One region of the Ruminiclostridium josui JCM 17888 genome, then DNA from elsewhere that is predicted to be linked to it. Evidence: riboswitches for the same ligand, from Rfam matches in the RefSeq annotation. Region 1 holds a riboswitch; the other holds the start of a gene.
What was found. Region 1 has a riboswitch for thiamine pyrophosphate ahead of thiT (energy-coupled thiamine transporter ThiT). Riboswitches for the same ligand answer to the same signal wherever they lie in the genome.

Region 1 (5,602 bases):
GATGTACCAAGTGCCATTGAAATAGCACATGCAAGCATAACCCAAGGTTGAACTTCTGTATGGCCATTATTTAAATTTGCACCTACCAATGCCAGTGTTATTATTCCCATAGACTTCTGAGCATCATTATTTCCGTGAGAATATGCCATAAATGCTGCTGAAAGTATTTGCAATTTAGAGAACCATTTGTTTACAAATCTTTGAGAAAAAGGACGGAGTATCTTGTATAGAAACGACATAAATACAAAGCCTATTACAAAACCTATTATCGGAGATGTTACTAAAGGTATAACAACCTTGTCCAGTACTCCTTGCCATTTTACTATACTTAACCCGCCTGAATACGCTATTGATGATCCTACAAGAGCACCTATCAACGCATGTGATGAACTACTGGGTATACCAAAATACCATGTAATTAAATCCCATATTATTGAAGCTATTAAAGTTGCTATAATTACATATTGCACTTTAATCATGCTACCATCAACCAAACCATTGGTGATAGTATGTGCTACCTTACTGCTCATTAATGCACCTACAAAATTAAGTACTGCAGACATCAATATTGCTGTACGAGGAGATAAAACTCTTGTTGAAACTGAAGTAGCGATAGAATTTGCGGTATCGTGGAATCCGTTAATAAAATCAAATCCTAGTGCCAGTACAACAACTACGACTAATGAAACACTAAGCATTTTTCATAACAACCCCTTCTACTATATTCGCAACATCTTCGCAAGCATCTATTGTATTTTCAAGAAGTTCAAATATTTCTTTCCACTTTATAACTTCTACTGCATCATGCTCAGTTATAAACAGATTTGCCATTGCATCTCTAAAAATAGTATCTGCTTCATCTTCAACATTGTTTACTTCAATTATTTTATTCTGGAGTTGTTTACTCTTCTTCATATTTTTCATTTCAATCATTACATTTTTCAGCTCGCTTGTTGCTCTGACAATCAATTTTGTCATGGTAACAGCTTCAGGTTTTACTGTCTTGACATTATACATGCTAAATCTGTGTGCAGCAGTTTCAATGTCATCTGTAATGTTATCCAGTTCTTTTGCTATTGTAAAAATATCTTCACGATCAATGGGGGTAATAAAAGATTGGTTAAGCTCATTTAAAATTTTATGGACATTACTATCGCATGCATGCTCAGTACCTTCAATAGTTGAGATCTTTTCATTTACATTAACATAGTTTGTAGCTAAATCCTCAAGAAGTGATGCTGCTTTGCAGATAATCTCACATGTCTCAATAAAATAGTCAAAAAATTTCTCTTCCTTAGGTGTAATTCTAAACATTTATAAACTACCTTCTTTCGACAAAATATAACATATTTACTATTTAATTATATAGCAATGCAAAATTATTTACAACAAAGTTAACATAGAATTAACAAACCTTCTTAGTATTTACTACAGTTGTATATATAATGTAATTTTTATTTATATATTTTTATTATATTATTTTTTATAAACAAGCCTTCTCTTTTGGGTAATAATAAAAAAATATTTCCAAAGACAAGTGCGTCAAAGTACTTGCCCTTGAAAATATTTAGGTAAATTCAAATTACTTACTATCTAAAATTTTGCTAAGGTATTGTCCTGTATATGATTCTTTTACTTTTGCAACTTCTTCGGGGGTACCCTGCGCAATAATGGTACCTCCTTTGTCGCCGCCCTCAGGCCCAAGATCAATTATATAGTCAGAAGTTTTTATAACATCAAGATTGTGTTCAATAACTACTATAGAATTACCTGCATCTACCAATCTTTGAAGGATATCTATCAACCTGTGGACATCAGCTACATGAAGACCGGTTGTAGGTTCGTCCAAAATATACAGTGTATTTCCCGTACTTCTCTTGGATAACTCAGTAGCAAGCTTTACTCTCTGAGCTTCGCCTCCTGACAAAGTTGTAGAAGGTTGACCAACCTTCACATACCCCAATCCTACATCATATAATGTCTGCAATTTTCTCTGTATTTTTGGAATATTCTTAAAAAATTCCAGGGCATCTTCTATTGTCATATTAAGTACATCTGATATGCTTTTACCTTTGTACTTAACCTCAAGTGTCTCCCTGTTATACCTTTTCCCCTTACAAACCTCACATGGTACATATACATCAGGAAGAAAATGCATCTCAATCTTTATAATTCCATCTCCACTGCAGGCTTCACACCTGCCACCTTTTATATTAAAGCTGAATCTTCCAGTTTTATATCCCTTCATTTTTGCTTCATTGGTGGAAGCATATACCTCCCTTATAAGATCGAATACCCCTGTATAGGTTGCCGGATTTGACCTTGGAGTTCTTCCAATTGGTGATTGGTCAATATTTATAACCTTATCAATATTTTTTATACCTTTTATTTTTCCATGATTACCCGGTCTGGTTTTAGCTCTGTATAACTGACTGGCAAGGCTGTTATACAAAATCTCATTTATCAATGTGCTTTTTCCTGAACCAGAAACACCTGTAACAGAAGTCAACACTCCAAGTGGAATTTTTACATTAATGTTTTTTAAATTGTTCTGCTTTGCACCTACAATTTCAAGCCATTTCCCATTTGGCTTTCTTCTAACCTGTGGAACTTCTATTTTTTTACGTCCGCTTAAATATTGTCCTGTCAGGGAATCCTCACATTTCAGTATATCCTCCAGTTTTCCCTCTGCAACAACATGTCCGCCGTGGATTCCAGCTCCGGGGCCCATGTCAATGATATGATCTGCTGCATACATGGTATCTTCGTCATGTTCTACAACAATAAGTGTATTTCCAAGGTTCCTAAGCCGCTCTAAGGTTTTAAGAAGCTTTTCATTATCTCTTTGGTGCAATCCGATACTTGGCTCATCCAAAATATAAAGCACTCCCATTAAGCCAGAGCCTATCTGAGTGGCTAACCTTATTCTCTGTGCTTCACCTCCGGATAAAGTACCAGCCGGTCTTGAAAGTGTAAGATAGTCTAGACCAACATCAACAAGAAAGCCTATTCTTGCCTCAATCTCTTTTAAAATCTGGCTTGCTACCATCTTATCTCTTTCACTAAGCTCGAGATTGTCAAAAAAATCTTTTATATCTGCTACAGCCATGGAAGATACTTCGTGTATATTTTTACCTCCTACTGTAACCGCAAGACTTTCAGGTTTTAATCTGGCACCTTTACAATCCGGACACAGATTATGGCTCATGAACTGCTCATAATACTGTTTCATGCCTTCTGACTGGGTTTCGTGGTAACGGCGTTCAATAGAATTGATAATTCCTTCGAATTCAGCCATATAAGATCCTTTGCCGTATTCTCTTTCGTAATCTACTTTTATTTTTTCGCCTTTTGTCCCGTAAAGTACTATATCTACTACTTTCCCTGGAAGCTTATTAAACGGAGTGTCCAAATCAAAATTATAATGCTTCGCCAATGCGTTGAACAACATCCTAGCATATGCATCCTCGCTCTCGATATTCCAGCCTGTGACATTAATTGCACCATTTGTAAGTGACAAGGATCTGTCAGGTATAACAAGATCAGGGTCTACCTTCAGAAGAGTTCCCAAGCCGGTACATGTCTGGCATGCTCCAAAAGGATTGTTGAAGGAAAACATCCTTGGTACAAGTTCTTCTATGCTAATTCCACAATCGCTGCATGCAAAGTTCTGGCTAAACAGTATATCTTCTTTCCCCACTACATCAACAATTACTATCCCCCCGCTTAAGCGAAGTACTGTTTCCAATGAATCAGTAAGTCTTTTCCGAATATCACCACGGACTACAAGTCTGTCAACAACTATCTCAATATTATGTTTTTTGTTTTTATCTAATTTAATCTCATCATTTATGTCTACTATTTCCCCGTCCACACGCAATCTCACGAAACCATCTTTTTTAGCATCCTCTATAAGCTTATGGTATTCTCCTTTTCTACCTCTTACAACAGGAGCAAGCAACTGTATTCTGGTTCCTTCTTCAAAAAATATTATCTGATCTACCATCTGGTCAACAGTTTGCTGAGAAATCTCCTTGCCACACTTGGGACAATGGGGAATTCCTATCCTTGAGTACAAAAGTCTAAGGTAATCGTGAATTTCCGTTACTGTTCCTACAGTAGATCTTGGGTTTCTGCTGGTTGTCTTTTGGTCAATTGATATTGCCGGAGACAACCCGTCTATATAGTCTACATCTGGCTTGTCCATCTGACCTAGGAACTGCCTTGCGTAGGATGATAATGATTCAACATACCTTCTCTGGCCTTCAGCATAAATAGTATCAAAAGCAAGAGAAGACTTACCTGAACCGCTTAATCCGGTTATGACAACAAATTTATCTCTTGGTATTTCAACATCAACATTTTTTAGGTTATGCTCACGTGCACCTTTTATAAAAATATTATCTCTAATCATACAATACACCTTTTTCTACAAATGTTATATTTTAACTTTATGGTTAATTATATCCTTAATGAATTATACCGCTTTTACTATTATATCAAATCCCAAAATAAATGCAAACATTTGTTCGATATTTGTCAATATTTTTCATAATAATAAGCCGAATTTTTATGTTGCTACTTTTTTAACTATCTGTTATAATTTCTTTGGTCAAAATTGAATATTAAAGGGGAGCTGGAAAATAATCCGGCTGAGATAAGTATGTTTTACTTAAAACCCATGTACCTGATCTGGGTAATGCCAGCGTAGGAATTTTGTTTTGTCATACTCTGCGTTTTCAATCAGGTATGGCATTTTTTATTTGCTAATCTTTTAAGCATAAGGAGTTCTAAAACATATTACACTGAGGAAGGAATTATATATTTATGAAAACAATGTCTAACCGAATATTGGTGGAGGCAGGAGTTTTAATTGCTCTTGCACAGATTCTGAGTTTTATTAAATATGAAATGCCCTATGGTGGCTCTGTAACACTGGGAAGTATGGTACCTATAATTATTTTTGCAATTCGTTGGGGTACAAAACGAGGTATTATTGTAGGTCTTGTTTACGGTTTTCTGCAGTTTGCTCTTGGAACTAAATTTTCATATCATCCACTTGGTATATTTCTTGACTATATTTTTGCTTATGGCTGCCTTGGTCTTGCCGGAATATTTAAAAAAAATTTGTTTGCCATAATTTCAAGTACTGCTTTGGCAATGATTGGCAGATTTGCATTTCACTTTCTTTCCGGTATTATTCTATGGTATACATATGCTCCTGAGGGAATGAACATCTACCTTTATTCTATTATTTATAACGCTCAGTACATGGTTCCTGAATTTATAATAACATCTGTTATTTTGTGTGCTCTTTATAAACCATTAGGAAAATATATTAACAGGCAGAGCAGCCTTTAGCCTGTTTGAATAATTGATACTATAGCAAAAAAGATGATCCTTTTTACCGAATCATCTTTTTTGCTATTTATGTTTTATTTATGTTTAATGTGAGCTACAGCTACAGTATAATGCATATTAATCCGCCACTGCCCTCATTTATTATTTTCTGCAAGGTTTCCTGAAGTTTGAGCTGTGCATCCTCCGGCATTCTAAAAAGCTTGTTCTGCAAGCCTTCATTTACGAGTTCATGGAGAGACTT
Region 2 (5,602 bases), 150 kb from region 1:
CATTTTTCCGCACATTGAGCAAGTATGTCTGTCAGCTGGAGGTGTGCTTTCAAAATATGCTCTTGCCTTATCTTCGTCAATAGCATATGAGAACATTTCTTCCCAGTCAATTCGTCGTCTGGCATCGCTCATTTTGTTATCAATTTCACGTGCATTGGGTATTCCCTTAGCAATATCGGCAGCATGAGCAGCAATTTTCGAAGCAACAATTCCTTCTTTTACATCCGAAAGGTCAGGTAATCTTAAATGCTCTGCAGGAGTTACATAACACAAGAAATCTGCACCGTTTGCAGCTGCAATTGCTCCGCCAATTGCCGAAGTAATATGGTCATAGCCCGGTGCTATGTCAGTTACCAAAGGCCCTAGTACATAGAAAGGTGCTCCGTGGCACAGTCTCTTCTGAATAGTCATATTTGCGGCTATTTCATTAATAGCCATATGACCTGGTCCTTCAACCATCACCTGTACATCCTTTTCCCATGCACGTTTTGTAAGGTTACCCAGTTCTATAAGTTCACTTAACTGTCCTGCATCTGAACTATCGTTGATACTGCCTGGTCTCAATGCATCTCCAAGACTAATTGTTACATCATATTCCCTAAGAATTTCAAGGAAATCATCATAATATTCATAAAAAGGATTTTCATTTCCAGTCATTTCCATCCACGCAAAAAGAAGGGAACCTCCTCTTGAAACAATGTTAGTAAGCCTCTTTGAGCGTTTGAAGCACTCAACAGCACGTTTATTTATTCCTGCATGGATTGTCATAAAGTCCACACCTTCTGCAGCATGAGCCTCAACAACTTTCAAAAAGTCCGAAGCCTTAATATCCATTAAGTCCTTTTCAAGATAGCCTATTGCATCATACATGGGAACTGTTCCTATCATGGCAGGAGAACGCTTAATAAGCTCTTTGCGGAAAGTGTTTGTCTTACCGTAATTACTAAGGTCCATTATGGCTTCAACGCCAAATTTAATTGACATATCAACCTTTTCCATTTCTTTTGTGTAGTCAGGACAGTCTCCTGATATACCCAGGTTTACATTGATTTTTGTTCTAAGCCCCTGACCTATTCCCTCTGGGCTCAAGGACTTGTGGTTTATATTTGCCGGAATGGCTATTTTACCCTCACCAACAAGCTCACGAAGCTTGTTTTCGTCCATTGACTCCTTTTTAGCAACAATCCTCATTTCATTTGTAATAATACCTTTTTTTGCCGCTTCCATCTGCGTTTTGTAATTCATAGTAACCTCCAATAATCCAATCCGTTTTTATAAACTCCATATAAATGATTTGTGGGGCCATGCCCCTTTCCGATTTCAAGTGAATGCTCAATTGCCATTGTGACAAATGCTTTTGCCTTTTCAACCGCTGCTGGAAAGGACAGTCCCAAAGCAAGGTTTGAGGCTATGGCAGAGGATAATGTACACCCTGTTCCGTGAGTATTTTTTGTCTGGATTCTTTTTGTTGAATATATGTAAAATTCTTTTCCGTCAAAAAGTATGTCTAATGCGTCTCCGTCCAAATGTCCTCCTTTTAGAAGAACACTGTCCGCACCCATTTCATATATTCTAAGAGCCGCCTTTTTCATATCCTCTACGGTAGTTATCTCTATTCCGGTTATTGCCTCAGCCTCCGGAATATTTGGAGTTAGTATGCCTGCCAAAGGTATCAACCTTTTTATAAAAAACTCCAAAGAGTCTTCTTTCATTAATGCATGACCGCCTTTTGCAATCATTACAGGATCAATAACCACATTTACAGGCTTATACTTTTCCAATTTTTCAGCAACCGCTTCCATACACTCCTTACCTGACAGCATACCTATTTTTACAGCATCAGGTATTATGTCCTCAAAAACTGCATCCATCTGCTTTTTAATCATATCAGGGGTTATATCCTGAATATCAATAACTCTACAGGTATTCTCTGCTACCACTGAAACAATAACACTCATTCCATAGACACCATTAGCAGCAAAAGTTTTTAAATCTGCCTGAACTCCTGCTCCTCCACTGCAATCAGACCCGGCAATAGTCAATACTTTTTTCATTAATTGCTACACCTCCTTAATATAACAGGGGTATTTATTCACTTGACCTTTGACAAAGTAAAAGACACATAAAAAGTGCCCTCCAGCAGGAAAGCACATTTAAACCTTTACCATAAATAATCTTCTTTGCTTCCCTACACCGGTATTAACCGACAGGTTCCAAGGGTCAGGTTTTACCTTCTCAACCAAAATTGGTCCCCCCACAAGTCACAACTATTATATTTTAATAATAAAAAAACGCTCACCCTTGTAAGGTAAGCGACTTTATCAAAATTTATTTTAAAAATTTTCTGATAATATTTTGCTTCCCTACACCGGTGTTAACCGACAGGTTCCAAGGGTCAGGTTTTACCTTCTCAACCAAAATGGTCCCCCCGCAACTAGTACTATTGAATTTTATCACAATATAACAAAAGGGTAAAGAACTAATTTCCCTTTTCAAATTGTGTTAAGTTAAGTATTATTTTTTATAAATCCTGCAATATCATTTATAACATATTGAGGAATATTTCCATTTACATAATATTCAGCAGGAGTGGATTGTCCTTCTCCCTCCATATACATATGATTTAGTTTGGGATAAAACTTGAATTCTGCATTTGATTTACCTTCAAAAGCTTTTTTCCATCCCTCATAGTCTGTTTGGGGATTAACCTGATAATCTCTTTCACCCTGCAGCACAAGTATTGGTTTTTCTATTTGCCTAGCTGTTCCAATAACATCATAGTTTTTCATATCATAGAAGTAATATGGCATACCAAGGCTATACCCTTTTGGAGGATTTTCCGGATTAAAACTCTTGTCCTGTATCAAAGCAACCTGTTCCTTTGCAGCCTCAGCCTGCTCCTTAGTTGCCATACCCAAATCTGCAAGATATTTATATTGCTCCGGCAAAAGTTCATACAATGGTCTGGAACATCCGCTCATTATGATTCCGGCTTTGAATATACCTGTTTTGTCTCTGTCAAGTATCCTCGGCAAATCATATCCACCTTCACTGTGGCCCAGTACAGTAATATTTGAAGCATCTATACTATCTATTGATTTTAGATACTTTGCAGCAGCAAAAGCGTCCTCTTCAAATTCCTCCACCATGGTCAGTTTCGGTAATAGCTGCGTTCTAACGCCATATTCCAAAGTTCTTTTTTCGTATCTCAAAACTGCCACTCCTTGACTTGCAAGACCTACAGCCAAATCTCTAAACGGCTTTAGTGGTCCTACAGTTTCATCTCTGTCATTAGGGCCTGAACCATGTACCAGAATAAGTGCCGGAAACGGGCCTTTACCCTTTGGGATTGTCAGCGTACCGGGAAGTTTCCATTCTCCCTCTCCTATTGTTGCCTCTTTTTCGATATAGTTTGCAGAATTATCGTATGAAGGTTTGGAATATGTAATTTGTGACGAATCAGCTGCCTGATTAAATTCATCTATTTTTCCGTTATAGTCAAATCTGAATATAAAATTGTATTTGGCCTGCTGAGCTGTAAATGGTATAAAAACATTCTGATGTACAGTGTTTTTTGATATAGTCATGGTTTTAACGTCAGGCTCAACAACTGAAAATACAGGAGCCAATGTAGAATTTAGAAATTCTGTTGTCACATACTTTGAAAAACTTTTGCTAAGTAGAATTGATGTATCTCCAGTCTTTCCTGCTTTAACCAAGTCTATGAACTTTGCCGAAATGAGTTTAATATAATCATCGCCTGTAAGCTTAAGCCCCAGCTGGGAATTCAAAACACTTAATGGTAGAATTGTTCTTCCTTCTTGAACCTTAACTTTTTCTTTTAAAACCTTTGTTTTTCCGTTTAATATAGCATCACAACGGTTAATAAAAAGTTTTAATTCATTGCTACCCAGCTTGATTGTAGTAATTTGCTTTTTAGCATCCCAGGAAACCTGTCCACCCAAGGTCTCACAAATAAACTTGACAGGTACATATATATCCTCTGAAGCCAACTGGCTGTTCTCTTGGGCAGCATACGCAACTGTTCCGCCCAGCATCAGAATTATCAGCATTAAGCTTATTAGCTTTATAAAATTCCTCATTGCTCCTCCTCCATTTATTGTAATTTCAAACTTAATTATACACTATAAACTATATCAATTTGAATAAATTTAAAGGCACAGCAGATAAATAATTACTTATTTTCCACTATGCCCTCTTTAAATATAATTATATAATTCATTCTCTGCATTTTTTACATAATCCATAGAACTGTACTCTGTGGTCTTTTACCAAAAAGCCATTTTTTCTAAGAATCTCTTCTTCCAGATTATCTAACAAGTCTTCCTCAACTTCTGAAACACAACCGCAGGAACTGCAAATAAGATGATGATGTCTGTGATCTTCATTGGGCTTAACCAGCTCATATCTGCTAAAACCGTCATCAAAATCAAGCTTATGAACAAGATTGAGCTTATCTAGCAAAATCATAGTTCTGTACACTGTTGCAAGGCCAATTTCAGGATGCTTGGCTTTAACTAGATTGAACAGCTCCTCAGTACTTACATGTTGTCCGGAACACTGAACCAATGTATCAAGGATTGCTGCTCTCTGCCCTGTAAATTTATATCCGCATTCCTTCAATTTTTCTTTTAATAAGCCGCTATCGCCAGTATTCAAAAGGTAGTCCTCCTTCAACTATTTTTGCAGGTTTTCCACAATGAACATCCTTTGCAATTTTCACATCCCCGCTTTTCTATAAATATTTTACCACATCTAGGGCATTTTGTACTTTCTTTTTTATCTGAATTATACTCAAACCGATAATTACACTGGCTGCACACAACTAACATAATTTAAGCCTCCTTGTCAGACTATTATCTGAGCCAGAATTCCACCTACTAAAAATGCTATAGCAAAGCTGCCGAGCCAGATTGCAGTTGCCTCCAACTTTGACCTCTCCTTAAATATCATAATAATCGAGGCTACACATGGTACAAATAGGGTAATTGTGATAAGTGCCACCAACATTTGAGGATTAGTCAAAACCATGTGACTTAATCCTGCCGCTCCGAAGTCTCTTCTAATAATTCCCATTATGAATACTACTGATGCCTGTTCAGGCAGTTTAAGCCACTGAACCGTCAAAGGTGATATGGCACTTTCTATCCTTCCAAGCAATCCTGTATACTGTAATACCGTTATTAGAACCGCACCAAGGGCAAATATTGGTGTAGCCTCTATAAGGAAGACTTTTGCCTTTACAAATGTCTTTTTCATAACATTCTTAAACTGAGGCAACCTTATTTGCGGTAAGTCTATAAATAACTGTGTAGATTCCCCCGGCAGGATTTTATTCATTAGAACTCCTGAAATACCGAATATTAAAATCAATAATACCGTATAAGCTATTATATATTTCATTCCCAAAGGCGTCAGTAATCCTATAATTACACCAAACTGTGCAGAACATGGAATGGTCAGTCCCAATAGAAAAGTAGCAATTACACGCTCTCTTCTTGAGCCCAAAAGACGTGTGGTCATTGTTGCCATGGTTATACAACCGAAGCCTAATATAAGAGGTATTATTGCCCTTCCGTTA

Region 2: it holds a riboswitch for thiamine pyrophosphate, as region 1 does, so the genes downstream of both, thiD (bifunctional hydroxymethylpyrimidine kinase/phosphomethylpyrimidine kinase) here and thiT (energy-coupled thiamine transporter ThiT) in region 1, are expected to answer to the same signal.

Annotation. Positions count from the first base shown of each region.
Region 1 covers NZ_JAGE01000001.1:289,331-294,932, forward strand. The annotation lists gene K412_RS0101395 (inorganic phosphate transporter) at 1-698, opposite strand, end outside; gene K412_RS0101400 (DUF47 domain-containing protein) at 691-1,314, opposite strand; gene uvrA (excinuclease ABC subunit UvrA) at 1,583-4,414, opposite strand; TPP riboswitch at 4,621-4,731, shown strand; gene thiT (energy-coupled thiamine transporter ThiT) at 4,828-5,361, shown strand; partial or broken gene K412_RS0101415 (sporulation stage IV protein A) at 5,462-5,602, opposite strand, start outside.
Region 2 covers NZ_JAGE01000001.1:135,024-140,625, forward strand. The annotation lists gene thiC (phosphomethylpyrimidine synthase ThiC) at 1-1,245, opposite strand, end outside; gene thiD (bifunctional hydroxymethylpyrimidine kinase/phosphomethylpyrimidine kinase) at 1,242-2,054, opposite strand; TPP riboswitch at 2,168-2,266, opposite strand; TPP riboswitch at 2,343-2,440, opposite strand; gene K412_RS0100645 (alpha/beta hydrolase family protein) at 2,508-4,103, opposite strand; gene K412_RS0100650 (Fur family transcriptional regulator) at 4,240-4,680, opposite strand; gene feoB (ferrous iron transport protein B) at 4,870-5,602, opposite strand, start outside.